3 regions of the Xanthomonas sp. 10-10 genome follow, and region 2 is predicted to be linked to each of the others. Evidence: predicted binding sites of a transcription regulator. Region 2 holds the regulator's gene; each other region holds the start of a gene.
What was found. The regulator FliA, encoded in region 2, starts transcription of late flagellar genes. The targets are predictions, from matches to a motif close to TAAAGTTTNNCNNNCNNNGGCCGATAA.
Positions count from the first base shown of each region.

Region 1: a site for FliA is predicted at 2,768-2,794, ahead of VZ068_RS07235 (methyl-accepting chemotaxis protein). Genes of this name have one in related genera too.
Region 3: a site for FliA is predicted at 7,268-7,294, ahead of VZ068_RS12170 (methyl-accepting chemotaxis protein). Genes of this name have one in related genera too.

Region 1 is NZ_CP144460.1:1,694,155-1,704,728, reverse strand. Features, by position in the region: gene VZ068_RS07245 (alpha-L-fucosidase) at 1-1,530, opposite strand, end outside; gene VZ068_RS07240 (hypothetical protein) at 2,270-2,563, opposite strand; gene VZ068_RS07235 (methyl-accepting chemotaxis protein) at 2,875-5,139, shown strand; gene VZ068_RS07230 (pyridoxal phosphate-dependent aminotransferase) at 5,248-6,372, opposite strand; gene VZ068_RS07225 (SDR family oxidoreductase) at 6,386-7,162, opposite strand; gene VZ068_RS07220 (aminotransferase class V-fold PLP-dependent enzyme) at 7,174-8,397, opposite strand; gene VZ068_RS07215 (FAD-dependent oxidoreductase) at 8,458-9,915, opposite strand; gene VZ068_RS07210 (tryptophan 2,3-dioxygenase family protein) at 10,001-10,574, opposite strand, start outside.
Region 2 is NZ_CP144460.1:2,445,709-2,456,282, forward strand. Features, by position in the region: gene VZ068_RS10315 (chemotaxis protein CheA) at 1-1,145, opposite strand, end outside; gene VZ068_RS10320 (protein phosphatase CheZ) at 1,148-1,774, opposite strand; gene cheY (chemotaxis response regulator CheY) at 1,774-2,166, opposite strand; gene VZ068_RS10330 (RNA polymerase sigma factor FliA) at 2,202-2,969, opposite strand; gene VZ068_RS10335 (MinD/ParA family protein) at 2,966-3,850, opposite strand; gene flhF (flagellar biosynthesis protein FlhF) at 3,837-5,528, opposite strand; gene flhA (flagellar biosynthesis protein FlhA) at 6,398-8,470, opposite strand; gene flhB (flagellar biosynthesis protein FlhB) at 8,488-9,618, opposite strand; gene VZ068_RS10355 (EAL domain-containing protein) at 10,225-10,574, opposite strand, start outside.
Region 3 is NZ_CP144460.1:2,870,827-2,881,400, forward strand. Features, by position in the region: gene VZ068_RS12130 (SUMF1/EgtB/PvdO family nonheme iron enzyme) at 1-691, opposite strand, end outside; gene rnd (ribonuclease D) at 785-1,879, shown strand; partial or broken gene VZ068_RS12140 (DNA polymerase LigD) at 1,975-2,139, opposite strand; gene VZ068_RS12145 (H-NS family nucleoid-associated regulatory protein) at 2,471-2,872, shown strand; tRNA gene VZ068_RS12150 (tRNA-Ala) at 2,959-3,034, shown strand; gene VZ068_RS12155 (hypothetical protein) at 3,187-3,363, shown strand; gene VZ068_RS12160 (diguanylate cyclase) at 3,566-4,651, shown strand; gene VZ068_RS12165 (chemotaxis protein CheW) at 4,980-5,489, opposite strand; gene VZ068_RS12170 (methyl-accepting chemotaxis protein) at 5,501-7,159, opposite strand; gene VZ068_RS12175 (DNA-3-methyladenine glycosylase) at 7,458-8,078, shown strand; gene VZ068_RS12180 (DEAD/DEAH box helicase) at 8,018-10,574, opposite strand, start outside.

The DNA of each region.
Region 1 (10,574 bases), 750 kb from region 2:
GATGTGCCAGCCAGCGGTGGACAGCACGTCCGGCGCATTCGCCATCGGCCGCGCAACCGGCACTGGCGCCACGGCCCGGAATAACGCGAATTCGCTGATTGCCGGGCACACCGGCGCCTCAAGCACGACCAAACGCACCCGGCGCGCGGCGATCGGGCGCTCCAGCCGCACGATGCGCTGCGCACCAATGCACTGCGCTTCGGCCAGCCGACGCCATTGCCCATCGACCTCGGCTTCGACCGCGAAGCGAGTGACGCGCACGCCCAGCGGCAAATACTCGCGCAGCCGGATCAGGTCGAAGCTGTGCACCGCCGACAGGTCCAGCGTCAGCGTGGGCGTGGTGAGGTCATCCGGCGTGGACCAGTAGCTGTCCGGCTGCCGATCAAGCACGCGCGCCGGCTCGAATCCAGGACCGCGCGACGCACTGGCGCTGGCCTTGGCGCCCTTGGCCAGATCGATGGCGAAGCTGGCGCGGATTGCGTCGCCGAAACTCTGCAGCACTGCCACGTCGTGGTCGGCGATGCGGCCGCGTCGGTCGGGCGGGAGATTGAGGTTCATGTTGGTGCCGCGCGCGACGGAGGTGTCGAAATAGCGCACCAGGTTCTCCGGGCTGCGCACCTTGCCATCTTCATCGGCATGGTAGAACCAGCCCGGGCGGATCGAGGTGTTGGTTTCGGCCGGCCACCACAGCGCCCCTCCGCGCACCCCGGAGTTGCCGTTTTCCTGTGTGTAGGGCGCATTGGGCATGGTCGGCCAGGATGGATCACCAGCGATACCGTCCTCGTTGCCACCCCAGCGAATATCGGCGCCGAGCGGATCGAAGGTGCAGGCCATCGGCTGGTGCAGATGCACCAACTCGATCATTTTTGGCCAGTTGTAGTAAGCAGGCGCATCGATCTTGCGCGCTTCGCGCGCTCCACCGTAATAGCCGTCGCCACCATTGGCGCCGTCGAACCAGAACTCGAACAGCTCGCCATAGCCCGTGCAGAGTTCGACGATCTGCTTGCGAAAATAGTCGAGGTAGCCGGGGCGCCCATACTCGGCGTGGTTACGATCCCAGGGAGAGAGATAGATGCCGAATGCCAGGCCGGCGCGTCGACACGCCGCGGCCATCTCACCGACGATGTCGCCTTTGCCGTTCTTGTACGGCGAGTTCCGGATGCAATGCTCGGTCAAGCGCGTCGGCCAGAGGCAGAAGCCGTCGTGGTGCTTGGCCGTGAAAATGAGCCCTTTCAGATTGCCGGCCTTGGCAGCAGCGACAATCTGATCGGCCGAAAAATCGCTGGGGTCGAATTTGCCAGGATCCTCGTCGCCGTAGCCCCATTCCTTGTCGGTGAAGGTATTCATCGCAAAATGCACGAAAGCATATTGCTCCCACCGATGCCACCGCAGCTGGCGCTTGCTAGGAACCGCACCCCACGGTGCCGGCCCGTTTGCGCGCGGCGTCTGTGAGATCCGCGCCGCCGGGGAACTGAAGCTGGCAGCAGCGGCTACCACGCCCGTGGCAAGAAAGGTACGACGATCGATCATTGGCGCCTCCGACTTTGCACAAGTTTCGATCTTAGCTTTTTCAAAGGCGAATGAGTCCTCGCAACGACGCAACCGGCAGTGATGCAAGGCAACGCGCGCAAGCAGGCCACTGCGCGGCTGTCACTGAACAGCGTGCGAAGCGAGCTGCAACGATGCGTAGTTCAACCGCCGCTTGTCTCATCCCACGCTGCGCTGTGGTGCCAGCAGGGCGGCTCGTCTTTCCGCACGCGAAGCGAGTTCCGCGGACAGGACAAACAATGACTGGATGACACCCCGCCAAGACCGCAAGACAGTCTGGACTAGCCAGCACCCGCCAAGTTTTGTCATCAAGATTGACCGCAGACCTTATCGTTTGGCTTGCACTGCATTGCAGGGTCCACAGGACCTTGTGTGGCAGCAATTGCTCGGGCTGATTGCGCGCACTCCTCGATGTCAGGACGCCCTGTTCGTCAGCCGTACGCAGTGACGAGGCTGGTGTGGATTGCTCTACTGCAGCGTTGACAGGTCTTGCGCGATCCAGCGATGGACGAAACGCTGAATGAGCCCCGCATCCCGCGGCGTTTTGCCAAGCTCAAACCCACTAGGCGCGTCCTCCAGGCACTGCCTTTGAACTTCAGAGATTCTGCAGGTTATGCAGAGCACTAGCATCGGGCCAAACAAACATGCGCCGTGAAAAATACAATGCGCTCCGTCACTTGCCTTGTGTTTTCTACGGCGACGAAAAGGCGCGCCCGCGGACCTACGGCCCACCCACATCGCGCGGAAAATAGCGGCGAAACTTTTCTTCCCAGGCCTGGAATTGTTCCAGCGTGTACTCGTCCATGGGGCGTTCCACCGACGCGACGGCCTTGTTCTGTGCAACGATCGCGATCCGCTGAGACGACAACTCGTCCCAGGCCTTCCTCAAGGCCACCGGATCGGGATGCGAAACCAGCATGGCTTCCAGCAGCGTGGCCTGCGCCACACGCGCGGCCAGCAGATCGCTGAGCGCGTCGGTGACGGCCTGCATCCATTCCTGATTGCGGTTATCCATGCGCGGCGTGTCGTAGTTAATCGTTGGCAAACCACTCTAACGTGGCGGCCGCAACGATACCGTGCAGCAGCCGGCCGCCTGGATGACAGCGCGCAGTCCAGCCGCTTTGGTAGTCTGCGCGCCTTCACGCAGCACTCGCCAGTCGGGCAATTCCTGACCGCTGCCGAAGGCAATCTGCAGCTAAATCCGAGCGGTACAGTGGGGTCAAGTTTCCCAATGGCGCGTCGTTATCCACACGCCGGCCCGACACTCATGCGTTCTTCACGCAGTTGCCCAGACGGCACCCTTCGACTCGCACCTGGGATTGCCGCATGACCGCCTTACTCCAACGCTATTCCGTCGGCCGCCGCCTCGGCGCCGCCTTCGGCCTGTTGATCCTGCTGTCGGGCCTGCTTGTCGCCATCGGGCTGAGCTCGATGGCCAGCGCCAGAAAACAACTGGATTTCATCGTGCTGGACCGCATGGCCAAGATCCAGATGGGCAACGGGATGCTGGATGCCAACTCGTCGATCATGATCGCGCTGGGCACCTACGCCATGGCCACCAGTGACCAACTCAACGATGACGCGGTCGCGACGATCAAGACCCAACGGCAACGCTACAACGACTTGCGCGCCAAGCTCGACACCCTGCCCAGCTCCGAAGAAGGTCGCAAGATCCGGGCCGAGATGGATGCCAAGCGTGCCATCTCGGGCACGCTCAACGACCAGGTGATGGCGTTGGCCGCCAGGAACGACAACACCGCGGCGCAAACGCTGCTGAACGAAAAAGCCAGGCCTGCCACTTTGGCCTGGCAGGAAAAGATCCGCGAACTGGTCACCCGGCAGGAACAACAGAGCCAGCAGGCGTACACCGAAGCCGTGCAATCGATGAATCGCGCCAAGCTGCTGCTGCTGATCGGCGGCGTTGCCGTGGTCACGATCAGCGGCCTGCTGGCCTGGCTGATCACCCGCAGCCTCACCCATCCGCTGGCCCGTGCCACCAAGGCAGCCGAAGCGATCGCCAAGGGCCAGCTGGACAACCAGGTGCAGACAGACGCGCAGGACGAAACCGGCCGCCTGCTGCGCGCCATGAGCGGCATGCAGACCCAGTTGCAGTCCCTGTTGCGCGCGCAAGCCGAGATGGCCAAGCGCCACAACGACGGCCGGATCAGCTTCCGCATCGATGCCAATGCATTTCCCGGCGATTACGGCCGCATGGCGCACGACACCAACACCCTGGTCGCCTCGCATCTTGCGGTGCAGACCACGCTCGCGCGCATCATGGGCCGCTATGCCATCGGCGACCTCAGCGAGAGCATGGACGCGCTGCCCGGCGAAAAAGCCGTCCTCACCCAGACCATGAACGAGGTCAAGGCCAACCTGTCGGCGATGAATGCCGAAATCAAGCAGCTGGCAGTGTCGGCGGCCAATGGCGACTTCAGCGCGCGCGGCGATGCGGCCCGCTTCCAGTACGACTTCCACATCATGGTCGACAGCCTCAACCAGCTGATGGCCACCGCCGATGGCAATCTGCAGTCGCTGTCGTCGTTGCTGCAATCCATCGCCGCCGGCGATCTCACCGCCCGCATGAGCGGCGAGTTCAAGGGCGTGTTCGCACAGATGCGCGACGACGCCAATGCCACCGCCGCGCAACTGGCCGAGATCGTCGGGCGCATCCAGCACTCGGCGGTATCGATCAATTCGGCTGCCAGCGAGATTGCCGCCGGCAATCAGGACCTGTCGCAACGCACCGAGCAGCAAGCGGCCAATCTTGAAGAAACCGCCGCATCGATGGAAGAACTCACTTCCACCGTGCGTCAGAACGCCGAACACGCACGCCAGGCCAATCAGCTGGCGATCGGTGCCGCAAGCGTCGCCTCGCAGGGCGGCGACATCGTCAGCAAGGTCGTGGGCACCATGACCGGCATCGAAGCATCGTCCAAGAAGATCGCCGACATCATCAGCGTCATCGACGGCATCTCCTTCCAGACCAACATCCTGGCGCTGAACGCAGCGGTAGAAGCGGCACGCGCTGGCGAGCAGGGCCGCGGTTTTGCGGTGGTCGCCAGCGAAGTGCGCACCCTCGCCCAGCGCTCCACGGCTGCGGCCAAGGAGATCAAGAGCCTGATCGACGATTCGGTCGAGCGCGTGGCCGAAGGCTCGACACTGGTGCACAGCGCCGGCACCACCATGGCCGAGATCGTCGCCAGCGTGCAGCGCGTCACCGACATCATGGGCGAGATTTCCGCCGCCTCGCAGGAGCAGTCGGCCGGTATCGAGCAGGTCAACCTCACCGTCACCCAGATGGACGAAACCACGCAGCAGAATGCCGCGCTGGTGGAAGAAGCCACCGCCGCCGCACGGTCGATGGAAGAACAGGCGGTACAGCTCAGGCAGGCGGTGTCGATCTTCAAGATCGAAGCCGAACGCCCGTCAGTTGCGCGCGCAAACGCACCGACCGTACTGCGTCCCAGCAAGCCGGCCGGCGTTGCCGCACCGAAGCCACAGGCTGCCGCGGCATCGGTCAAGCGCCCGGTCAGGCAGGCGGTTGTCGCCAGCGCGACGAGCAATGGCGCAGATTGGCAAGAGTTCTAAGCCGTCGCTGTCAGCAACAGATGGCGCACTACCAAGGCCGGCTGCGTGAGCAGCCGGCCTTCTGCGTTGCGCCCAAGCACGTCTCAATCGATGGCGCCCAAACAGCGATCAGCTCCACTCGGCCAGCAACTGCGCCATCCGCGCAAGACCCAGCTCCAGCTCCTCGGGCGACACCCCACCCGCCCCCAGGCGCAGGTGCTGCGGGTATGCGTACGCACCACCGGACATCACGAACGTCTTGTACGGCGGGGCCAGCAGCCGGCTGCTGAAGGCATCGGCGTCGATCGGCAGGTTCAGATGTGCCATACCGAGCAGGCCTGCCTGCGGCCGCCGCCAGGTCAGTGCCGGCTGTTCGGCGACAAAGCGATCCAGCAGATCGATCCGCGCGTGCCCCATCGCACGCGAGTGCGCGACCGCAGCATCGAAATGCTCCGGTCGCAGCGCGACCTCGGCAATGCGCTCTCCCAGCACATTCATGATTTCGCTGGTGTTTTCGCGCAGCACCATCGCCGCATTGAGCAGGGCTTGATCGCGCGTCACCATCCAGCCGGTACGCAAACCCTGCAGGCCGAGCAACTTCGATACGCTGCCGGTGCTCACACCGCGGTCGTAAAGAGTCGCGATGCGTGGCGTCTCTTGTCTGTCCCACTCCAGGCCGCGATAGACCTCGTCGGACAGGATGTAGGCCCCCACGCGCTCTGCCGCCGCCACGATGCGCTGCAGCGTTGCCAGATTCTCCACGCGCCCGGTCGGGTTGTTGGGATTGCACAGAAAAATGAGCTTGGTCCTGGGCGTGACCAACGTTTCGAGCTGGTCGATATCCAGCGCCCAGCCGGAGGCCTCCAAACGCGTCACCAACTTGGGCACCGCACCGATCTGTCTTGCCAGCACCAGCGGTTGCTGCCAACCCGGCGCATCGATGACGAACTCGTCGCCGGCAGCGAGCAATTGCGTCAGCACCAGATAGTTCGCCTCCTGCGCGCCGGCGGTGATCAACACATCCTGCAACCCGCATGTGCTGGCATACCCATACTGCGCCAACACCCGCTCGCGCAGCAGTGGCAAACCTTGATAGTCCTCGCCAGTCCAGTCCAGCGACTGCGCAGGATCCAGGTGCGCCAGGTAGCGCTGCAACGGCGGCGATGGCGACAGCGAATAGGTGACGCAGGCATCGGGCTTGGCGCGATGCGCGGTGAGCCATTGCTCCCAGAAACTGTTCGATGGCACAGGCATGCGTGTGGCTCCCTTATCCCATGACGGCCGGGCACACGCCCAGCCCAAGCGAAGCGTCGATCACCGCGCCACGCAGAATGCGGGCCTCGTCGCGGCACAGGTAAAAGCACAGATCGGCGATCTCCCGCGGCGCGATCAAACGCCCGCCAGGCAGCGATGCCTCGAGTAGCCGGCGTTGCTCGGCCGACAATGCATCCAGGGTACTGGCCTGAAACATCGGCGTATCGGTGGCACCGGGACAGACGGTGAAAACATCGATACCCGTGCAGGCGTAGGTGGCCGCAAGCTGCCGACCCAGAAACGCCACCGCCGCCTTGCTCATGCCATCGGCGGCGCGAAAGCGCGGAAAGTGCGTGATGCCGCCATCCACCGAACTCATCAATAAAATCTTGCCGTGTCCACGCGCCAGCATGCCTGGGATCACATCCTCGCTCAGCCACAACGGCCCCAGCGTGTTGACCCGGAAAAACACCTCGTCCTGCTCCTTGTACGTGGCCGCAGCGCGCTCAACGGTCTTGGTGCCGACGCCGGCGTTATGGATCACGATGTCCAGCGGTAATGACAGCGTGTCCATCAGCCGCGCATGGCTTTGTCGGTCACCCACATCCAGTTCCAACGCGTGCATGCCCTCTTCGCCAACCTCATCGAGCAGCGCCTGCGCACGTTGCCGGCTCTCCTCCCCGGGGCGGTAGGTAAAGCTCACCCGGTACGCGGCCTGCGCAAAGAGGCGCACCAGCTCGACGCCGATCCCTCCTACACCGCCGGTAATCAACACATGTTTACGATCCATCCCGATTGCATTCATCGCGCAACTCCCGCAGTGACGGCCTGCATCAACGCATCGCGTTCGTCCAGGGCAGCGAGCGCGCCTTGCAACGCATCGCCCAGTCGAACCACATCCTCCATCGCCGCATACAACTGCATGGAGACACGCAGCACGTAGCTGGTGTTGTCTGGCCATGCGTTGACTGCCACGTCGATGGAAGACGTGTCGTACAGCCAGTCCTGCAGCGCAGCTGCATCGGGATACGCCGCGCAGATGCGAGGCGGCAGCGCGAATGCGACCATGCTGCCAAGGTGGTCGTCGGCGGCCAGGCGCTTGAGCGGCAGTCGCGCCGTCAGGTAGTGCCCACACCGCATCGCCAGCGCACGGTTGTGTGCGAGCAGCGCAGGCATGCCGCCGGGCAGCACGTTCTGCAGGAAGACGATCGCTTCGGGAATGCACAGCAGCGGCGTGGGGTCGGAGGTACCCAGCCAATCGAATTCCAGATGCAGGCGCGGGCGAGCGCTGCTGCGGTCGCCATAGCCGCGACTGATCACCGGCGGATGCACTCCCGCCTGACGATCGCGACGCACATGCAGGAACCCCGCACCACGCGGGCTGCAGAGCCATTTATGGCAATCGCCTGCGTAATACGCCGCCCCGATCGCTTGCACGTCCAACGGCAACATGCCCGGTGCATGGGCGCCGTCAACCAGCGTCTCGATGCCACGTTCGGCCAGCGCGGCGACCAGGGCGGCGATGGGAAATACGATCCCGGTGGGGCTGGTGACGTGATCCAGCACGGCAAGCCGCGTGCGTGCGGTGACCCGCTCCAGCACGGCCTGCACGACATGCTGCGGGTCCGGAACCGGCACGCCGACCTGCGCAACCACCACATGTGCCCCGTTGGTGCCGGAGACGAAATCGAGCACGTTGCGCGCAGACAGATACGCATGGTCCGTGGTCAGAATCTCGTCGCCGGGGACAAAAGGACACGAGCGCAGCACCGCGCTCAGTGCGGTGGTGACATTGGGCAGCAACACCAGATCGGTTGGATCGGCACCGATGAGCCCGGCCAGCGCCTCGCGCGAGGCATCCAGCAAACGCGGTAGATCGCGCAGGATGAAGGCAGACGGCAGGCGCTCGATCTGTGCACGAAACGCCGCCTGACGTTCCAATACATCATTGGGGCAGGCACCCAGCATGCCGTGATTGAGGCAGGCAACTGTCGGGTCGAGCGCAAAACGGTGTTTCAGCTGCATCGCTGGTGCGTCGGGTTGCCACGGTGGTTGCATCAGGTACGTCCTCTTGGCAACGGCAGATCAGGAAACAAGGGTGGACTCGGGCGCCGCGCGGTGCTGAGCGATCAGCTGCAACAGCGTCTGTCGGGAGGGTGTGGCCGGCGCAGGCGCGGGATGTGTCGCTGCCAGCGTGCGCACCCGCGTCATGACCTCGTACTGGTTGAAGATCGCAGACGGGTCTTCAAGCATTCCGGTGCGCCGCGCCAGTGCGTGCCAGACGACTGCATCCTGGCGCGCGGCTGCGGCAATCTGCGGCAAGTCGATCGCATCCGGGTGCTGCGCCACAGGCGATTGCTCGGCCCACACTGCGCGACGTATGCGGTCTTGCGCCACGCTATCGGCGTGCCAGGGCCGAACAAGACGCTGCGCAAGGGCATCGGCATCGATGGCAAGCCGCAGCGGGTCATCCAGTCCCTGGCGGTGGGCAAGATCGGCGACGGCATACGCGTAGCGCATCGCCAACGACATGCCGCGCGTATAGGTCGGATTGGTGGTGCACAACGCATCGCCGACCGCGACCGTCCCGGCGACGGTCGGCATGCCGCTGACCACCGCCGGCCGGTAGCGGTTCTCGCACACTGGCCAGCGCAGCACGTCTGACACCGGTTCGCAGACGCCGGCTTCGAGCCAGGGCGCAATGCCGGCGTGCGCGCATGCGGCTGCAGTGAACACCGCGGGCTCGGCCATGCAATGCCAGACGCTGTCGCCATGCGGCGCCATCAGCGTGATGGAGACATAGCCGTTATCGGCCGGACACACGATGCATCCACTGGAGGCGGCATAGCCGCCCACCGAAAATCCCGCCGTGAGCTGCACATTCGGCCGCTGCCGGCAGCGATACCAGCGCGTGAAATATGCCAGCCCGCAACTTTCCACCAAGGTATCGGGCATCTGCACACCAGCCTGCCGCAGCCATTTGCCGAATGCAGAGCCGCGACCCAGTGCATCGATGGTCAGCGCCGCACGCAGCTCGCCGCGTGAGGTGCACACTCCTTGCACCAGTGGACCATCCTCGGCACCAACCAGCAGGCCATGGACGCCGACCGCATCGCGCACCGTGATGTTGGGCTCTGCCAGCACCACCGAACGAACGACGTCCTCGATCAACGGGCGGCGCGTCGACAGGCCGAATAGCTCCGCATCCCCGCAGCGCGGCACAGCGACAGAGGGTCCAAGCCTTCCACCGAACGGCATCTCGACCGCACCGGCATCCAGTAGTGCCTGCCAGACGTCCGGTGCGCGTTCGCGCAACACCTGTCGCCCCAGCGCGGCCAGCGCATGCGTGTGACGCGCGTGCGGCACGCCTTTGCGCCACCAGCGCTGCGTGGGCAGATGGGCATCGCGCGCCAGCGATGCCCCGTCGACGAACTCGTCCCGTTCAAGCACGGTCACTTGGTAGCCGTGCCTGGCAAACGCCAGTGCGCTCATCAGACCGGCGATGCTGCCGCCGACCACCAGCACCTGCGAGGTGTCACTCATGGCAGCCAGCCCGCATCCGCATCGATCCCGTATGCCGACAGGTCGTAGGCAAACGGCAACCGGCGAACGACCGCAAACCTCGACATCACCGTCCATCCTCCGGCGCAAATCCATACGCCGCCGGGTTGTCGATCGGCGGCACGCTGGAGGCGCGTAGCAACAACGAGCGTACCGTCCAGAGTTCGACAAAAATCCGGTAGCGCAGCGCGGTCTGATCCAGGTAGTCGACACCCGCCGAGCCACCCGTACCAACGCGACGGCCGATAAAGCGTTCAACCATGCGCGCATGCCGTTGCCGCCAGATCAACATCGCCTGTTCCAGCTCGATCACGCTTTCCAGCAGTTCGCGCGGCCACGCAAGCTGCGGCAACTCACGATGACTTTCGACAAACAGCAAGGCAGCGCGTACCGCGCGGTGTGCGTCGTGGGCGGGCGCGCCCAGCTGCGCGTGCTCGTCGGCCAGCAGGAACGCCTGAGCGCTATCGTCTTCCGCCGCATACCGCGCCCGCAGCCGTTGCAACTCTTCCGCAGTGGCGGCCCGGTCGGCAGCCAAACACCAGCGGCGCTCGCTGTCTGCGCGCATCGCCTCGATATAGCGGCGCGCGAAGCGCTCCTTCGCTACCGGCGTAGTGGCGCCGTCGATCGGTAGCCGAGCCAGC
Region 2 (10,574 bases):
CCCACGCCACGGCCGGAGATGTCGGTGACTTCGGCCTTGGTCGAAAAGCCCGGCATGAAGATCAGATGCAGGCACTCGTCGGTGCTCAGGCGGGCGGCGGCTTCGGCGTCGATCAGGCCCTTGTTGCGGGCGATTTCGCGCAGGCGCTCGGGGTCGATGCCGGCGCCGTCGTCCTGGATTTCGATACTGACGTAATCGCCTTCCTGTTGTGCGGACAGGCGCACATGACCACTGCGCGGCTTGCCGGTGGCTTCGCGCAGGGCCGGCGATTCGATGCCGTGGTCGATCGCGTTGCGCACCAGGTGCACCAGCGGGTCGGCCAGGGCTTCGACCAGATTGCGATCGAGCTCGGTTTCGGCGCCGATCAGCTCCAGTTCCACTTCCTTGGACAAGGTGCGCGCGACATCGCGGGCCACCTTGGGGAAGCGCGCGAATACCTTGCTGACCGGCTGCATGCGGGTGCGCATGACCGCGGTCTGCAGGCGCGCGGTGGCGATGTCCAGCGTGCTGACCGCGCGGTCGAGTTCTTCGTCGCGCAGGCGGGTACGCAGCGTCTTGAGACGGTTGCGCGACAGCACCAGTTCGCCGATCAGGTTGACGATGGCGTCCAGGCGCTTGGTGTCCACGCGCACGGTCTGCTCGGCATCGCCACCCTTGGCTGCGGCCTTGGGCGCGGCCTTGGCGCCAGCCGCAGCAGCGCCATGTGCGTCGTCGTGTGCGGGCGCAGCGGCGGCGGCCTTGGGAGCGGACTTGACCGCCGGCGGGCCGCTTTTGGCATCGAACTGCGCAATCAGCGACGCCGGTGCGTGCGGTACGGTTTCCCCCGAGCCCATCGCATCCAGCATGGCCTGCAGATAGTCCAGCGACTGCTGCGCGGCATCGAAGTGATGCGCCTGCAGCACCGCCTGGCCCGAGCGCGCCATGCCGAGGGTTTCTTCAGCGGCGTGGCACAGCTCCACCATGGGTTTGATCGCCAGGAAGCCGGCGCCGCCCTTGAGCGTGTGGAAACCGCGGAACACTGCATTGAGCTGGTCGGCTTCGTCTGGCGCCTGTTCCAGCGACACCAGCTGTTCGCCGAGGCGGTCCAGGATTTCCTGGGCCTCGACGATGAAATCGGCAGCAATATCGTCTGGAACAGCACTCATGGTTACAACCCCAATCCGGACAGCAAATCGTCGGCGTCGTCCTGCGACACCGCGTGACGGTCCAGGCCCTTGATTGCAGGGCCGGCCAGACCGCCGTCGTCTTTCTTCGGCTCGGTGTTCTTGGGCGGCAGGCCCAAGGCACCGAAACCTTCATGCACGCGGCGCACGATCCCGGCCACGCGGCGGATGATCTGCCCGCTGAGGTCCTGATAGCTCTGCGCCAGCGACAGCTCGGTCAGGTTGTGGCGCATCTTTTCCAGCAGCGCGCCCTGGTCTTCATTGAGCCCACCGTCGCGCAGCTGGTTGGCCAGCACGCGGCATTCTTCCACCAGGTCCAGCGTGCGATGGCTGGCCTTTTCGGTCATTTCCACCACGTGGTCCAGGCGCGAGCAGGCATCGTCCAGTTCGCCGGCTTCCTCGGGCACCGTGGGCAACTCGCCCAGCGCCTGGCCGAGTTCGCGCGCGAGCCGGCTCAGGCTCTGCATCATCGGGCGTGTGCGCAGGGCGGCGAGGTGATCGACCTCGCGACGCCAGGCGACCTGGTCACCGCTTTCCAGTGCATCGAGCGCGTTCTGCAGGCGCTCGATCAACGCGGCACGTTCGGCATCGGTTTCCACGGTGGCGTTCATCAGGCGGTCGCCGCCAGACGTTCGAACACCTTGCCCAGCTTTTCTTCCAGCGTCTGCGCGGTGAACGGCTTGATGATGTAGCCGTTCACGCCGCACTGCGCCGCTTCGATGATCTGCTCGCGCTTGGCTTCGGCGGTCACCATCATCACCGGCAGGTGCTTGAGCTTGGCGTCGGCGCGGATGTTGCGCAGCAGGTCGATGCCGGTCATGCCGGGCATGTTCCAGTCCGTCACCACGAAATCGAACGGGCCCGCGCGCAACGCAGCCAGTGCGCTGTTGCCGTCTTCGGCCTCTGCGGTATTGGTGAAGCCGAGATCCGCCAACAGATTCTTGACGATACGTCGCATCGTCGAGAAGTCGTCCACGATCAGGATCCGCATGTTCTTGTTCACATCAAGCTCCTAACGCTAAAAAATACGCGAAAAAATTAGTCGTCAATTTCGACACCGGCATCGGCCAGTTCGAAGACTTTGAGGCGGCCGCGCAAACGCACCACGGCCTGGCCATGGATCTGGCAGACGCGCGACTCGCTGACACCGAGCACGGCGCCGATTTCCTTCAGGTTCAATTCCTGTTCGTAGTACAGCGACAGCACCAGCTGCTCGCGCTCGGGCAACTGGCCGATGGCCTTGCCCAGCTCGCGGCCGAATTCGCCACGCTCCATCATCTGTTGCGGATTGGGGCCACCCTTGGCGGTGGTGTCCAGCTCGCCGTGATCCTCGATGCGCGATTCCAGGCTCAGCACCTGGCCGCGTGCGGCATCTTCCATCAGGCGCAGGTAGTCGGGCAGCGGCATTTCCATCGCGGCGGCCACCTCGGTGGCGGCGGCGGCGCGGCCGGTGTTCTGCTCGATCTTGCGCACCGCCGCAGCGGCGTCGCGGGCACGGCGGTGCACCGAACGCGGTACCCAGTCGCCACGGCGGATCTCGTCGATCATCGAGCCGCGGATGCGGATCGAAGCATAGGTTTCGAACGAGGCGCCCTGTTCGGAGTCGTAGCTGCGCGAGGCCTCGATCAGGCCGATCATGCCGGCCTGGATCAGGTCGTCCACTTCCACGCTGGCCGGCAGGCGCGCGGCCAGATGGTGGGCGATGCGGCGGACCAGGTCGGCGTGCTGGGTCACCACGTCGTTGGCGTTGTTGCGCTGCACGGCGCGGTACTGCGCGCTGGCCGTGGTTGCGGTAGCGGTGCTCATGCGGCCACTCCCCGTTGAATGATGCGTTCGACAAAGAACTCGACGTTGCCGCGCGGCACGGTGGGAGCCTGCCAGCGCGAGGTACGGCGTGCGATTTCGGCGATGGCCTGCGCCGACGGACTGGCGGGGTAGGCCTTGATGACCGGCTGCTGACGCTGCACCGACAGGCGCAACCAGTCGTCCTGCGGGACGTGGCCGAGATAGTTCAGCGACACGTCGCCGAGGAACTTTTCGCAGACGCGGGAGAGCTTGTCGTACAGCAGGCGGCCTTCGTTGGGGTCGCGCACCATGTTGGCGATGATCTGCAGGCGGTCCACGCCGCGTTCGCGCGAGAGCACCTTGATCAGCGCGTAGGCGTCGGTGATCGAGGCCGGTTCGTCGCAGACCACCACCACGGTGTCCTGGGCGGCCTGGCAGAAGGTCAGCACGCTGTCGGTGATGCCGGCGGCGGTGTCGATGACCATCACGTCCAGGTCGCGTTCCAGTTCGGAGAACACGTTGACCAGGCCGATGTGCTGGGCCGGGGCCAGTTCGGCCATGTGGCGGCGACCGGAGGCGGCCGGCACCACCAGCACGCCGCCGGGGCCTTCGATGATCACTTCATCCAGGGTGCAGCGGCCGGCGATCAGGTCGGCCAGGGTGTACTTGGGCGACAGGCCCAGGACCACATCCAGGTTGGCCAGGCCCAGGTCGGCGTCCAGCAGCAGGGTGCGCTTGCCCATGTCGGCAAGGGCCACCGCCAGGTTGGCGGAGATGTTGGTTTTCCCCACGCCGCCCTTGCCGCCGGTCACGGCAATGGTGCGCACCGGGCCCAGGGGCTCGGGACGGGTCGCCGACAGGGGGAAGGCGTTGGTCAGCTTGGCGTATTCACGCGACTGCATGGTTGTGCTCCGGAGTACAGGGCTTATCGGCAGCGCGCCGCAAATCTTCAAGGCGAAGAACGAGACTGGCGGCATTGGCGCGGTGCAGGTCGTCGGGGACCCGCTGTCCGTCAGTCACCCAGGTGATGGGCATTTGGTGGTCGACCACCACCGACAAGGCGCTGCCGAAGCGGCCGGTCTCGTCGAGTTTGGTCAGCACCACGCCTTGGGGCTTGGCGTGGGCGAAGCGGCGCACGACCTCGTCGAGGTCGGCGAAATGGGAGTTGGCGGGCAGCACCATCAGCGAAGTCACCTGCTGGGCGGCGCGCAGCCAGTTCAGCTGGGCGGCCAGGGCGCGGTCGCGCTGGCCCATGCCGGCGGTATCGATCAGCACCAGCTTGTAGTCGCGCAGGCGGTCCAGCAGCTCGAGCAGGCTTTCGGCGCTGTCGGCCTCGTGCACGGCGATACCGAGCTGGCGGCCGTAGCTGTGCAGCTGCTCGCGGCCACCGACGCGCAAGGTGTCGGTGGTGACCAGGGCGACGTCGCGCGGGGCGTGCTGGGCGGCGAAGCGCTGCGCCAGCTTGGCGATGGTGGTGGTCTTGCCGGCGCCGGTCGGGCCGACCAGGGCGATCACGCCGCCGCGTTCCAGCGGGTCGACCGGGGCCACCGGCAGGCGCTTGGACAGCAGCCCCAGCATCAGCCCGCGGCCGCGGTGCAATTCGGTATCGGCCGGAATCTGCAGTGCCACGTCGCGTATCAGGCCGGCGTCGAAGCCGTAGTCGTCCATCAGCTCCAGGGCCTGCGCGCGCACCGGCGAGCCACGCAGGCGCTCGTCGGTCAGGCGGTTCATTTCGCGCTCGATCATCTGCCGCATCAGCGCCAGTTCGCCGCGCAGCTGCTTGAGTTCTTCATCGTTCTGCGGGGCCGGCGCGGCGGCCACCGGCACTGCGGCCAGTGCGGCGGGGGCGGGCGGGGCGACCACGATCGGCGGCAGTGCTGCCGGCGGCAGGATCTGCGGCAGCGCGTCGTCCAGGTCGAAGTCGGCTTCGTCGTCGAATCCATCGTCGTCCTGCCCGTGCGCGGCGTAGGCCGGGGCGGCGACTGCTGCGGCAACGACCGGGGTCGGCGCCTGCAGCGGAGCGGCCTGCACGGCGGGGCGCTGCACCGGGGCGGTGGTCAGAAAGTCGGCGAACAGCTGTTCCGGCACCGCCGACAGCGCGTGTTCCTGACGCTGCACGACCGGCGCGGCCAGTTCCTGCGCGGCCGGCATCGGCGCGGCGCTGCGGATCGGGGTGGCGACCGGCGCCTGGCGCGGCACGCTGGCCGGCTGGCGCAGGGCCATGGCAGCAATCATGTCTTCGGCGGCGCTGGCCACGCGCTGGCGGTGGCTCATGGTCTCGGCAGCGGGCTTCAGTGGAGCGTGGACCGGCGCGGCCGGGCGGGCGGCCACCTGCGCCGGCTGAGCCGGAGCCTGCTGCACGGGAGCCTGCTGGACCGGCGCGGTGCCGGGGGCCGGCGTTTCGCGGGCGGTTTCCAGGGCGCGCTGCACCAGCTCTTCGTCGTAGTTGCTGGCGGCGACGATCTCGATGCCTTCGGCGGTACGGCGGTTGGACAGGATCACGGCATCCGGGCCGTGTTCCTCACGCACCATTCGGAATGCAGTGCGCATGTCCGGGGCGACAAAGCGTTTGATCTTCATGCCACATGCCTCCAGGAACGGGACCCGCCGGACGCCGGACGGGTGCGCGATGAATGTGGGTGTGTTGCCAGCGTCATGAGTTGCCTGTCCCGTTCGGTTGTTCCAAGTCCTGCCATCCGCCCCGCAGCGGTGGTGCTGTCTGCGGTCTCGCCAGAGCTAATGCACGCGGCGTGCCAAAACCGCAGTGCTGGGTTTTTGGCGAGAGGGGGTGGGAGCGCGCCGAGGCGGCTGGGTGTAGATGCTGCGCTGCGTGTACTGCGTTAAGTGCTTGCATCTATTGAAATTTTCGGCAGCGTTACTTGCCGGTTTGACGGCGTCTGTGTGCTGGTCGGCAGGGCATATCTGGTGTGTTGGAGCGCACCGAGCGCCTGCGCGAACCGCCACCCAGTCGCGCTCGTGTCGCTTTCAGCGGTCGGTGTCATGCAATCGATTGGAGATTTCGCCGAGTGGCGGATTTCCGACGCCTGGATCTGGTGCCTGGCGGCCAGCCTGTTGTGGTTGCCGGTGGGCTGTACCGGAGCGCTGACGCAACCGTAGGAGCGCACCTGGGCGCGACGGGCTGTCCCGGTAAAGCCCTCGCGCCCAGGTGCGCTCCTACAGGTGCGGCATGTGGTTGGATATCCGACACGTCGTAGGAGCGCCCTTGGGCGCGATGGGGCGTCCCGGTAAAGCCTGTCACGCCCGGGGGCGCTCCTACAGGGGCAGCGCGGCGTGTCGTAGGAGCGCACCCGGGCGCGATGGGCCGTCCCGATAAAGCCTGTCGCGCCCGAGGGCGCTCCTACAGGGGCAGCGCGGTGTTTCGTCGGAGCGCACCTGGCGCGATGGGGCGTTCCGGGACAGCCCGTCGCGCCGGGGTGTGCTCCTACGCCTCAGCTGATCGTGCCGACCAGCTTCAGACGCTTGTCTTCCGGCACTTCGCTGTAGGCCAGCACCGACAGGCTCGGCACGCTGTGGCGGACCAGGCGGGCCAGCGCGGCGCGGACCTGGCCGGGCACCAGGACCACGGCCGGTTCGTTGCGGGCTTCCTGCTTGCCGACGCAATCGGCCAGGCTCTGGTGCAGACGCTCGGCCAGGCCGGGCTCCAGCGCCACGCCGTTGCCGTGGGTGGATTCCTGCAGCACGCGCTCCAGTTGCGGGGCCAGCGTGTAGACCGGCAGTTCGGCGGACATGCCGGCGATCTCCTGCACGATGAAGCGGCCCAGCGAGGTCCGTACCGCGGCGGTGAGGGTGGCCGGGTCCTGGCTGTGCGGGGCGTGCTCGACCAGGGCTTCGACGATCTTGCGCAGCTGGCGCACCGGAATGCGCTCGATCAGCAGGTTCTGCAGCACGCGCACCACCACCGACAGCGGCAGCGCCTTGGGGGTGAGGTCTTCCACCATCTTCGGCGCGGTCTTGGCCAGGGTCGCCAGCAATTGCTGCACTTCCTCGTGACCGAGCAGTTCCGGGGCGTGTTCGCGGATCAGGTGCGACAGATGGGTGGCCACCACGGTGGCCGGGTCGACCACCGTATAGCCCATCGATTCGGCGTAGGAGCGCTGATGCGGCTGGATCCAGGTGGCATCCAGGCCGAACGCCGGGTCCTTGCCGGGAATGCCGTCCAGCTGGCCGAGCGCACCGCCCGGGTCCAGCGCCAGCTCGCGGTCGGGGTAGATCTCGGCCGTGGCCACCGGCACGCCATGCACCAGCAGGCGATAGGCGTTGGCCGACAGCTCCAGGTTGTCGCGGATATGCACCGGCGGCACCAGGAAACCGATGTCCTGGGTGAGTTTGCGACGCACGCCCTTGATGCGCGCCATCAGTTCGCCGCCCTGGTGCTTGTCCACCAGCGGGATCAGGCGGTAGCCCACTTCCAGGCCCAGCGGGTCGATCGGGCGCAGTTCGTCCCAGCTCAGTTCCGCGCTGGCCTGTGCGGCGGTGGCCGCGGCGGCCGCCTTGGGGTCGCTGGCGGGGTCGCCGGTCGGGGCGACGACCAGGCTGCGCTTGTACATTTTCCAGGCGATCACGCCCAGGATCAGGCCCAGCGTCAAAAACGCGACGTTGGGCATGCCCGGCACCAGGCCGACCAGGCCCAGGATGGCTGCGGCCACCGCCAACGCGCGGTGCTGGCCGAACACCTGGCTGATCATGGCCCCGCGCATGTCCTGCGCACGCGAGGCGCGGGTCACCAGCAAGGCGACCGAGGACGACACCAGCAGGGCCGGCAGCTGCGCCACCAGGCCGTCGCCGATCGACAGCAGGGTGTAGGTGGAGGCGGCATCCACAAAGCTCATGCCGTGCTGGAACATGCCCACCGCCATGCCGCCGATGAGGTTGATGAACAGGATCAGGATGGCGGCGATGGCGTCGCCGCGGATGAACTTGTTGGCACCGTCCATCGCGCCGTAGAAGTCGGCTTCCTCGCGGACTTCCTCGCGGCGGGCCTTGGCTTCCTCGCGCGTCAGCAAACCGGCGTTGAGGTCGGCGTCGATGGCCATCTGCTTGCCGGGCATGGCGTCCAGGATGAAGCGCGCGGTCACTTCCGACACGCGCCCGGCACCCTTGGTGATGACCACGAAGTTGATGATAGTCAGGATCGCAAATACCACGATACCCACGGCGTAGTTGCCGCCGATCACGAACTGGCCGAACGCCTCGATCACCTTGCCGGCCGCGGCATGGCCGTCCTGGCCGTTGATCAGGATCACGCGGCTGGAGGCGACGTTCAGCGCCAGCCGCAGCATCGTGGTCATCAGCAGCACGATCGGGAAAATGGTGAATTCCAGCGGGCGCTGCACGTACACCACCGCCAGCAGCACCATCAGCGAGATGGCGATGTTGAAGGTGAACAGCGCATCCAGCACCGGCGCGGCCAGCGGCACCATCAGCATGGCCAGCATGGCCATCAGCGCCAGCGGGGCGCCCAGGCCGTTGCGCAGCAACTCCATGATGCGCCGGGCGTTCATCGGGGCGGGTTGGGCGCTCATGCGCTGGCTCCCTTGCCGAACTCATCCACGTCCAGCGACGGCAATTCCGGCATCGGGCCGCCGTTCCAGCCACGCAACTGGTAGACGTAGGAGAGCACCTGGGCCACGACCGAATAGAGTCTCACGGGAATTTCCTTGCCGATTTGCGCTTCCCTATACAAGGCGCGTGCCAAAGGCGGTGCGGTGACGATCGCCACCCGGTGTTGTTCGCAGGCTTCGCGGATGCGGAAGGCCATTTCGTCCACGCCCTTGGCCACCACGATCGGGGCGCGCATCTTGCCGCCTTCGTACTTGAGCGCCACCGCGTAGTGGGTCGGATTCATCAGCACCACGTCGGCCTTGGGCACCGCCTCCATCATCTGGCGCTGCGACATCTGCATCTGCATCTGGCGGATACGGCCCTTCACCTCCGGGCTGCCCTCGCTCTCCTTCATTTCGCGCTTGATCTCTTCGCGCGTCATCTTGAGCTTCCGCATCCAGTTCCACTTCTGGTACGGCGCGTCGATGGCGGCCAGCAGCACCAAGGCGCCTGCGGTGTAGAACAGCAGGCTCTTGGTGAAATGCAGGCCGTTGCCGACCGCCTGTTCCAGCGGCTGGTTCACCAGCGAGCGCAGGCCGTGCAGGTTCTTGGAGATGCACAGCCAGGCCGCCAGGCCGACGAACAGCAGGCGCAGGATCGACTTGACCAGCTCGGCCAGGCTGTTGCTGCCCCACATGCGCTTGATCCCGTTCATCGGGTTGAGCTTGGTGAGGTCGGGCATGATGGCCTTGCTGGAAAAATGCAGGCCGCTCATCAGCAGCGGGCCGGCCAGTCCGGCCAGCAGGCAGACGCCGATCAACGGCAGCATCACCCACAGCAGCTGCATCAGCAGGTCGCCGAAGTGGCCGAACAGCGCCATCGGGTTCTCGCGCATCCTGGGGTCGGGGCTGAGCGCGGTCTTCATCCACACCGCCGCGCCATCGCCGATGCCGCCGGCCAGGGCCATCAGCCCGAACACGCCGGCGCCGAACACCGCCGCGGTGGACAACTCCCGCGATTGCGGGATGTTGCCCTGCTCACGTGCCTCGCGCAGGCGTTTTTCGGTGGGAAGCTCTGTGCGTTCGCCGCCGTCTTCGGACTCGGACATGGAGGTGCCGGTGGGGGATCAGCCTGGGCTGATGCAAGTTGTGTTCCTTAAAAAAACGGGATTGGGGAATCGGGATTGGGGATTTGCAAGAGCGGGTGGCGGGGCGCGGGGCGAGTTGGGGAGGGTGGTGGGGGCAGGGCGGGTCGGTCGCCGATGTCTGAGGAGCGGCAACGTCTCGTCAGAAGGTCGTGGCACGTCAAAAACGGGATTGGGGAATCGGGATTGGGGATTCGCAAGAGCGGGTGGCGGGGCGCGGGGCGAGTTGGGGCGGGTGGGAGCAGGGCGGGTGGTCGCCGATGTCTGAGGAGCGGCAACGTCTCGGCAAACGGTCGTGGCACGTCTTATGTCGTAGGGCCGGTGGGCGCGGATGGCCGAGATCGTGTCAGCCGAACCCCGAACCCCGAACCCGCGTGGGCGCGCCGTTTGCTGGCCAGCGCGTCTTGGCGATCACGCGCGTGGGGGGTGCAGCACGCTGGGGTCGGGACCCGTAACGACTGGCCTGTATCGGGCTGGATGGGCGGCGGCTCGGGTCGCCGGCATCGGGTTGCACCTATGGCAACTCGCAGGGTGCACATGCCGCGCTTTCGGCCAGCCGCCGGGCTTCGCTCAGCTGGCCTGGCGACGCAGGCCGTCGCGCTGGGCGACGACCACGGCGATGAACCGGTCGGCCTCCATCGGCCGCCCCAGCAGGTAGCCCTGCAACTGGTCGCAGCCCAGCCGTTCCAGGGTGTTGCGCTGGGCAGCGGTCTCCACGCCCTCGGCCACCACCTGCAGGCGCATGGTGTGGGCCAGCGCCACGACCGCCGCGACGATGGCGATATCTTCGGCGCCGCTGTCCATGGCCTGCACGAAGCTGCGATCGATCTTGAGCTCGTGCGCGGGCAGTTTGCGCAGATAGAGCAGGTTGGAATAACCGGTGCCGAAATCGTCGATGGCGATGCGCACACCCAGCGCAT
Region 3 (10,574 bases), 430 kb from region 2:
CACGTTCCAGCAGGCCGCTTTCCACGGCAGCCAGTCCCTGGCGTGTGCGTGGGTTGTCCGGGTCCAGCTGCGCGGCGTCGCGAAAATTCGCCAGCGCGCCATTGCCGTCTTCGCCCAGGCGACCACCGCGCAGGTCTTCTTCACCGGCGCGATTGAAACCGAGCACGCGTTGCGCAGTTTCCACATCGCTCTGCAAGGCGCGCACCTTCGGGTCCTTGGGTGCGAGCGCCAGGGCCACGATGGCGAGCTCGCGCGCCTGTTCGAGCGCATCGTCCTGCCGATCGGTCTGTGCAACCAGCGCCCGGCCGCGTTCGATCAAGCGGGCGCGCGCCTGTTCCAGGCCGCGCCGACTGGCCGCATCCTTGCCGCCGCTGCGTTGTTCGATTGCCAGGTACAACGGGATCGCAGCGTCCGCATCGCGATACAGGCGGTCGTCCTGCAAGGCCTGGTCGGCGCGCTTGCGTGCCTGCGCCACTGGCTCCTCGCCCAGATCCACCGTCGGCGGTTGCCACTGCGCGACCGTCTCGGCGGATTCTTCGCCACCGATGGACACATTCGGCTTGCTCGCTTGCGCGGGCGCTACCGGCTGTCGCGCAGCGGCAGGCGCCGGCGCGGGGGCACGCGAACAGGCGCATATGCTCAGCACGACCAATGCCCACGCCGCGATCCGGTTGCCGCACTTGCCCACCACCTGCTCCTTCCAGTGCTCTGCCGCACGACAGGCGATCGCGACGTTAGGCTATTCTGCGCGTTCTGCGCAAACCTCGCTGTCGACGGAAATCACGTGCCCCATTGGATCACCCACCCCTCCGAGCTGAGCGAACGCCTGCAGGCATCGCGTCCGTCCCGCATTGGCCTGGATACCGAGTTCATTCGCGAACGCACCTACTGGCCGCAACTGGCGCTGGTGCAGATGGCCATCGGCGAGGAGATCCTGTTGATCGACCCGCTGATCCCGGGCATGAACGAAGCGCTCAAGGAGTGGTTGACCGCCACCGACATCGTCAAGGTGATGCATAGCGCCAGCGAGGACCTGGTCACCTTCAAGTGCGCATGCGGCGTCTTGCCGCGTCCGTTGTTCGACACCCAGATCGCTGCCGCGCTGGCCGGTATAGGCGGCGGCATGGGCTACCAGAAGCTGGTGCAGGAAGTGACCGGCACCTTGCTGAGCAAGGGCGAGACGCGCTCGGACTGGATGCGTCGCCCGCTGTCGGCATCGCAACTGGAATACGCCGCCGATGATGTGCGTTACCTGTTCGCGATTCACGACGAGCTCACCGCCCGCCTTACCGAACAGGATCGCCTGGGCTGGCTGGCCGAAGACGCCGAGCGCCTGCTCGCCACGGTCGAGCACGATGACGGCGAGCGCTGGCCGCATGTGAGCCTGCGCACTGCACAGTTTCTGGAGCCGGCGGCGCAACGTCGGCTGCTGCGGCTATTGCGCTGGCGCGACCTGCAGGCGCGTCAGAGCGACCGCCCGCGCAGCTGGATCCTGGACAACGAACTGGCCAGCCAGCTGGCACGGTTTCCGCCGGCCGATCTGGACGCCCTGCTGCGCCAGTTCGACAAGTTTCCCAAGGCGCCACGCAAGCTCGCCAATGCGGTGTGGGACGCGCTCAACACGCCGTTGCCCGACGAAGACGCCGCACCGCTGGCGCAGGCCGCCACCGACGGCAACAAGGCCGTGCTCAGGCGCTTGCAGGATGCGGTGGCGCAGCGCAGCCGCGAGCTTGGCTTACCGGATGGTCTGCTCGCCTCGCGCCGGCATCTGGAAACCCTGATCGAGCAGCACAGCTGGCCCGCCGCACTGGGCCAGTGGCGTCGCCAGATGCTGGAAGCGCAGCTGATGCCGCTGCTGGCCGACACTACGGCGCCATAAGCCCCGCCTGAGGCGAACGCAGACGACAACAGCCCGCAGCGATGCGGGCTGTTCCCAGGTGCGGTGCGCTGCTGGCGACGCGTTCGGGTCAATCCTTGCCTTGCCCAACGGGCCAGGTCTTGCTGAAGACGATCGATCCCTGCCCCCGGGCCCTTGCGCCGACGCCGCGACTTCTCCGGCACATCGCGCAAGCTGAAGCCATCGATACGGTGCAGCCTGGATCATTCCGACCACGGCAGCGGCAATGCGACCGACGCACCGTCCCCAAGTGTTCATCGCATGCGCCTTGCTCCGGAACCGCAGCGCATCGATTCCGTCGACAACAAAGCGATCGCAGGCGCGTAAGCCGGTGCTTCACGTGTCCTCGCTCGTTGCGTGCTCCTGTATCTTCATGGCCGGGGTCGCTGGCCTGCGTGTAAGCTGGGCAGCGCCCGCAACGACAATGCGAAAGCGGCCGAGCAGCGCTTGTGAAAAGGCTGTTCACGCCACGTGCAAGCACCAGCACACGCAGCGGTCTCCCCCGGGCCGCATGCCATAATGGCGCTCGCCCTAGGGCGGCGTCTCCACTCTTTATTCCGAGGCCATACCTCTGTGAGCAATACTTCTTCGAAACTGGATTCCATCGCGCAAGCCAAAGCCAAGCTGCTGGACGAGCTGCAGAAGCTGGAAGAACAGGAGAAAACCGAGCGCGCGAGCGAGGCATCCTCTGCGCATGCCACCATCGTGTCGCTGCTCGAGCAGTTTGCCGGCCATTTCAACACCAAGCAGCGCAACGATATCGCGGCGTATCTGGGCGCCACCTCTGCGCGCAAGGAAGTGGTCAAGAGCGGCCGTAGCGAAGTGAAGCCGAAGTACGAACTGCCGCACACCGGCGAGACCTGGTCCGGCCGTGGCCGTACCCCGAAGGCCTTCGCGGCCTGGGAAGGCTCGGTGTCGTACAAGGAATGGAAGGCCAAGAACCCGGACCTCAAGTTCCCGCTGGTGCGCGAGTAATTCCTGGCGCTGGTGCGTCGGTTGGCGTGGTCCGCTGCCGGCCGCATTGGCGAACCGCGCGGCATGTGGTTAGAATCCAAGCACGTGGGGCGGTAGCTCAGCTGGGAGAGCGTCGCGTTCGCATCGCGAAGGTCGAGGGTTCGATCCCCTTCCGCTCCACCACCGCATCAAACCAAGAGCCTCGGACATCCACGTCCGGGGCTCTTTCGTTTCTGCCGATGCAAGCCAGCCGGACGGCCGGGGTGCAGGCCATGCCGCCGGTATCACATCGCGCGCGCTAACGTCCGCCTCTCCATCACAGCGGACCCTTCGCCATGAGCAACCAACAGCGCCAACCCGACAATGCCGGCGACGACGCCAGCGGCGTTTCCGACAGCCAGGAATCGCGCAAGCAGGACGAGGCGGCCAAGCAGCGTCCGGGCCAGGAAGACCTGAAAGTGCATGACGAGCACAGCCGCCGCCCCAAGGGCAATGCCGGCCAGGGCGAATGACTGCCATGCCCGAGGCTGGCAGGACTGCGGCGTCGGAGTGGAATCGCCAGCGCTTACCGCCGCCTGCCGATGTGGCAAGATCTTCAAACGTCGGCCGCCGGGGGTAGCCGACGTTTCAACTGACGGGATGGCGCACGCGATGGCAGCGACCATTGATGCAGACATTTGATCGCCTTGACGGCGCTTGTTGCAAAGGCCTTGCATGCAGCTTCCAGACGCACCCGCGTTGCACCTGATCCACGCGACCTTGTTGCCGGGCGACGTTGGCGCCTTGCTGGGTGCGCGCGCACCGGCCAATGAAGACGAGCGCCTGGCCACGCTGCACGCCTACCGGCTGCTGGATACCGCGCCCGAGCCGCAGTACGACGCGCTGGCCGCCGATGCCGCTGCGCTATGCCGCACGCCGATGGCGCTGATCTCGCTGGTCGACACGCAGCGGCAGTGGTTCAAGTCCAGAATTGGGATGCAGCCGAGCGAGACGCCACGCACGCTGTCGTTCTGCGCCCACGCCATCCTTGCGCCCGATCAGCTGATGGAAGTGGCCGACACGCATCTGGATGCGCGCTTCGTCAACAACGCGCTGGTCACCGGCGAGCCGCAGATCCGCTTCTACGCCGGCGCCCCGTTGCTGACGTCCGATGGCATTGCGCTGGGTACCTTGTGCGTGCTCGATCGCACGCCGCGGCGGCTGTCCGGTGCCGAGCGCGATGCGTTACGGGCACTGGCGCGGCAGGTGGTTGACACTATCGAATTACGGCGTGCGGCCGAGCTGGTTGAGCTGGATGGGTTGCGCGATACGCTCACCGGTCTCTGGAACCGTGCAGGGTTGGAGCATGGCTTGCAAATGCTGCAAGACCCATGCGCCGCAGGGTCGGAGCAGTCGCTGGGCTGTTTGCTGATCGATCTGGATGGCTTCAAGCGGCACAAGCTGCAAGCCGGCGTTGCCGCAGCGGAAGCGACGCTGATGCAGGCAGCGAGACTGGTCGAAGCGCAGCTGCCGCCTGCCTCCATCGTGGCGCGGCTCGACTGCGATCGGTTGTGCGTGGCGCTGCCGGCTGCGGCAGCGCCTGCTGCCATGCAGGCTGCCGAAGACATCCGCCAGGCGGTCGAGACCGCACGCTGGCCCACCGGTACGCTGACCGTCAGCATCGGGGTGGTCGATGTGCCCGCCGGCGAGACGCTCGACAGCAACACCTTGCTGGCACGTGCACGGCATGCGCTGCAGGGCGCGATCTGCGCTGGACGCAATCGCGTGCAGCGGTTCAGCGGCTGGCATCTGCAAGGCTGATACCCGCTCGCGCTGCATTGCCTGAACTAACCTTACTTCGTGCAGTGAGCGGCAGTGGGCGCACGCCAGGCACGCCGGACCGCCCACACACGCAGCTGCGTGACGCGTGCATCGACGCGCCCTCGGAGATCTGAGCCAGAGTGCCACCGTACGTCGCCAGTTGCGTGGGCGAAAAACGACGGGCGACCTGTTGCCTGCGTACGCTGCCCAACCGACGCGACCCGGTCACGGCTCAAGGCGACTCACGCTGCGCAGTCTGCTCCCTGCACGCTGACAGTCGCCTGCACGCTCAATCGACCGGCATGGCGCGCCATGACTCACGCGACCCTCAGGCAGCCAGCGCGTCGGCGTTGCCGGCAATCTCGTCCACCTGTAGCACCTGCTCCATCTCCAGCAGCACCACGAAGCGCTCGCCCACCTTGCCCATGCCACGCAGCAGGTCGCGGCGGATATGCGTGCCGAAGGCCGGCGCCGCTTCGATGTCCTGATCGGCCAGTTCGATCACCGCGTTGACCGCATCGACCAGCACCCCGATCACCTGCGGTCCCTGCGCCTGTTCGGTGGCCAGGATCACGATGCAGCTGCGCTTGTTGATGGCGCTGTCGGCACGCCCGAGCCGCGCCTGCAGGTCCACCACCGGCACCACTGCGCCGCGCAGGTTGATCACCCCGCGCACGCAGGCCGGCATCGATGGCACCGGCGTCGGGGCGCGGTACTGGATGATTTCGCGAATGCCAAGAATGCTGGTGGCGAAGGTTTCGCCGTCCAGCTGGAAGGTCAGGTACTGGGCCGCCGCGTCGGCGTCGCCAGGCATCACATCGGGGGTCTGTGCAGTCATCGATCGGTCTCTCAGAAGCGGGCGAACTGGCCTTCGTCCGGGCCCTCGGACATCGCGTACGCCGGTGCGGCATTGCTGCGCCAGCCGCGCGCACCGGTCGCACGTACCGGGCGTGCGACCGCCGCCTTGCCGCGCTTGGGCGGCGTGCTCGCAGGCCCCTGCCCGCCCAGGCGGAAGAACGCCATGCTCTGCTGCAGCTGCTCGGCCTGCGCGCTCATTTCTTCGGCGGTGGCGGCCAGCTCCTCGGACGCGCTGGCGTTCTGCTGGGTGGTCTGGCTCAACTGCACCACCGCCGAGTTGATCTGGCTCACGCCCGAGGATTGTTCTTCGGATGCGGCGGAAATTTCCTGCACCAGATCCGAGGTGCGCTTGATGCTGGGCACGATGGTGTCGAGCAGGCGGCCGGCGCGGTCGGCCAGCTCCACACTGGAACTGGCCACCTCGCCGATTTCCTGCGCGGCCACCTGGCTGCGTTCGGCCAGCTTGCGCACTTCGGCGGCAACCACCGCAAATCCCTTGCCATGCTCGCCGGCACGCGCCGCTTCGATGGCGGCATTGAGCGCCAGCAGATTGGTCTGATAGGCGATGTCGTCGATGATGCCGATCTTCTGCGCGATCTGCTTCATCGCCTGGGTGGTGGCGACCACCGCTTCGCCACCTTCGATGGTTTCCCTGGCAGCCTGGGTGGCCATGCCATCGGTGATGCGGGCGTTCTCGGTGTTTTGGCTGATCGATGCGGTCATCTGCTCCAGCGAGGCGCTGGTTTCTTCCACGCCGGCCGCCTGTTCGCTGGCGGCCTGCGACAACGACTGCGCAGTGGCGCTGACTTCTTCGGAGGCGCTGGCCAGGGTCTCGGCGCTGGTATTGACCTCGCCCACCACCTGCGACAGCTTCTGCACCATGGTGCGCATGGCTTCGAGCAGCTGCGCGGTCTCGTCGCGACCATGCACGTCGATGCGCATGGTCAGATCGCCCTCGGACAAGCCGTTGGCGACCGTGACGGCGCGCCGGATCGGGCCGGTGACGCTGCGGCTGATCACCACGCCAAGCACCGCGCCGAGCAGCACGCCGCCGCAGATGATGGCTACCAGCAGTTTGGAACTGCGCGCGTGGATGGCGCCGGTTTCGGCGTTGGCCGAGGCCGCGCTGCGCTCGCGCAGGCCGCTCAGGTCCGTCATCAGGTTATCCACCTCATCCGAGCTTGCGCGGACCGCACGCGACAACGCGGCCAGTTCCGGATTGGCTTCGCGCAAGGCCTCACGGTTGGCGGCCTCGATGAAACGGCCGCGCTCGTCCAGATACTTCTGCCAGGCGCGGTCGAACTGCGCGAGCTTGTTCTTGCCCTCTTCGGTCTGGAAGCTGCCGCGCGCACGGGTCATGTAATCGACCACCTTGGCGGTGTACTTGTCGATGTTCTGCACATGCGACTGGCGCTCTTCCGCGCTGCTGGCCAGCAGCAGGTTGGCGCGCGCGCGGCCGGCATAGATCAGGTTGATGTTGGCTTCCTTGACGTTGGACAGGCCCAGCAATTCGCGCTCGTACAGCGAGGTCGACAGGTCGCTGATGCGTCCAGAGTTCGAATAGCCCACCCACCCGATGCAAGCGCCGATCGCCGAGACGATCAGAAACGCCACGATCAGCCGGGTTCCGATTTTGAAGTTGCCTAACATTGGGGAGTTCTCTTGAGTGATGCGTGGGCTGCATGCGGTGCATGGGCAATCGACGGTGCTGCGCGTGCCGATCGCACGCTGCGGACTCGTCTAACCAATCGTTGATAGCTATCGGCGATGGCGAAACACGCTTGAGATGTAGCCCCTCGTACAGCGCCCATTTATGCAGACGGATATGCGGTTTTGTGACAGGGCTTGCGCTCCTGACCTGGCTTGTTCGGAAAAACCCTACCCCTGATTAACGGACCGTCCGGGACAGTCCGCAGAGACATCACGAGCGTGTGGCTAGACTGGCGCGATGCCGTACAGGACCCTGCCCCGCGCGTTCTACACCCAAGATGCGCGCCAGGTTGCGCCGCGCCTGCTCAACAAGGTGCTGGTCAGCGCCGATGGCCGCCGCGGCCGCATTACCGAGGTCGAGGCCTATTGCGGCAGCGAAGATCCCGCCGCCCATTCGTTCCGCGGCATCACCCCGCGCACCCAGGTGATGTTCGGTCCACCCGGACATCTGTATGTGTATTTCATCTATGGCATGCACTGGGCGATCAATGCGGTCTGCGGGGGCGCGCCTGGGCACGCTGTGCTGATCCGCGCACTGCAGCCGTTGGCCGGGGTGGAAGCCATGCAGGCTGCACGCGGCACGGCGCCGGCCAAGGCACTGACCACCGGGCCCGGCCGTCTGGCGCAGGCGTTCGGCGTAACTGCGGCCGACAACGGGCTGGACCTGACCGATGCCGACGCGCGGCTGTGGATCGAGGACGATGGCACCCTGCCGCCGACTGTGCCGCTCGCGACGCCGCGCATCGGTATCCGCAAGGCCATCGATCAGCCATGGCGCTGGGTGGTGCCCGACAGCGCCTATGTGTCGCGTCCGCTCCCGCGCGTGACCGGCACGCGGGCAGCGCTGACAGGCGACTGAGCCAGCCACTGCTCCATCGGCGTCAGCTCGGCCGCACCCGGCCCGCGTTGCAGGATGCGCAATGCCTGCTCGCCCTGTTCGGCAGTGAGCGCGTGCAACGGCTGGAAGCGATCAGCCACCCACACCGCCATCGGCAGGCCATCTAGCGATGCGACGCGATTGCCCGGCACACGCGCCACGCGCTCGCCGGGCAGGATGCTGCCCAACAGATTGCTCGGGTCGCTTGCGCTCACGCACACCCAGCGCTGCTGCGGCACCTGTGCGCGCACGCGACGCAAGGCCGCGATCGCATCCGGCAACGCGAACTGCTCGCCAGACAGGCCGGCGATGAAGCGGCCGCCACGGATTTCGCCGCGCGCTTCCAGGCGTTGATACATGCGCAGCAGTTCGCGCCAGGGCGGCAACCATGCCGCCTCGCGTTCGAGCAAGCGCCAGCACACCACGCCGTAGCGGCGTAGCAGCGTGCGCGCAACGTGTTCGAGCATCTCCTGATGCCGCTCGCCGGCTTCGGCCTGCGGCAGATCGGCCGGCGTACGCACCGGCGCCCAGCGCCCGGCATCGCGGATACCCAGGGCGCCGCTACGCCGCCGCTGACGCGAGAGCGCCGACGGCCGCTTGGACGCCGGTACCAGCAGCGCGCGCAGTCCGGCATAACTGTCGCAATGCGCACGGCCACGCATCACCAGTTCGCTCAAGGCATCTTCCAGTTCGGTGCTCATCAGGTGTGCGGCATCGGCGATCTCGTCGAAGAACAACGCGCCCTGCTGCTGCAGCACCTCCACCACGCGCTGCGCGCGCGACCCCAGCGGCGCGTCGTCTGCTGCGCGTGCCAGCCCGCTCCAGCGCTGCGCCTCGCGGCGTGGCAACAGCACGATCGGAGTGGCCCGCAGCGCGGCGCCGCTGCGCCCGCCGCCGGGGCGCAGGCGCGCCCACGTGGTACGTCCGGCGGTGCACAGTTCGTCCAGCCACGCGGGTTGATAGTCGCGCACACGCGCCGGCAGCACTTCGCTTTCCCACAGCACGGCCGGCGCTTCGAAACCTTCCAGTTGCCCGACAACGCCAGCCAACGCGTCCGGTCCGGCAACCCGGCTATCGCTGTCCAGATGCTGCCACTCGAACAGGAAGCGCGCGTAATCGCGCTGCGACACCGGCTCGATCTCGCGCCGCAGACGCCCCAGCGTGTAGCGGTGGATGCGCGCCAGCAGATGGCGTTCGCACCACTCTTCCGAGTGCGCGTGCGCACTGAACTGGCCGGCCATGACATAGCCCTCGCGCTGCAGTGTCAGCAACGCCAGCGCGATTTCGTCCTCGGGCAAGCGCAATGCGGCGGCCAATGCCGGCACCTGCGCCGGGCCAACCGCCGACAGGCGCCCGCGCAACAGCTCGCACACCGCCCAGTCGCGCTCCCAGTCGGCCACGCGGCAGTCATCCGGTGCCTGCAACGGCGGCTGCGCCGCTGCATGCGGATACAGGCGCATGAACCAATCGATGCGCTCGGCGCTGATCCACAGCGCCGGCGCGCCTTGCATGAGCAGGCAGCTGGCGCGGCCATCGGCGGCAAGCACGCTCAACCATGCCTGCCACTGCACATCTGCCGCCTCGGCGACCGGCAGCACGCCCAGCCCGACCAGGGCCTCGTGCATCTCTTCGGCATCGCGGGGCTGCGGCCAGGCTTCCTCGCGCACCGACGCGATGGCCAATGGGTCCAGCCGCCCAAGATCGTCGCCGCTCTGCGGGCTGTAGCGGCGGCTCTGCACGGCCTGGGTGCGGCGCTCTTCCAGCGGCGCGTCGTCCAGGAATGCGTACGGACGCGCATTCAAGGCTTCCGCCGCCAGCGGAGAGGGCGCCGCCAGATCGTGCGCCACCAGGGTGATGGCGCCCGATTCCAGCCCACGCAACACCTGCAGCCAGCCTTCACTGTCCATCGCCTGGTGCAGGCAATCGTCCAGCGTCTGCGTGACCAACGGATGGTCCGGCACCTCGCGCTCGCCGACCAGGTTCTCCGCACAGGCCACCTGATCCGGAAACACGGTCGCCAACAGGTCTTCGGACTTCATCCGCTGCAACTGCGGGGCGACCTTGTTGCCGCCGGTGAAACGCGGCAACGCCATCGCATTGGTGGCGTTCCAGCGCCAGCGCACGCCGAACAATGGCGCATCCAGCAGCGCCTGGATCAGTACATGTTCGGCCGACGACGAATGCAGGTAGCGGCCAACCTCTTCCAGCGCAAAACTGTGGCTGGTGGACAGCGACAACACGATCGCATCCTCGGTCGCGGCTGCCTGCAATTCGAAATTGAAGGTGCGACAGAAGCGCTTGCGCAGTGCCAGCCCCCAGGCACGATTGATGCGGCTCCCATAGGGCGAGTGGATCACCAGTTGCGTGCCGCCGCTGGCATCGAAGAATCGCTCCATCACCAGGCACTGCTGCGTGGGCATGGCGCCCAGCGCCGCACTGGCATGCGCCAGATAGTCCACCAACTGCTGCGCTGATTCT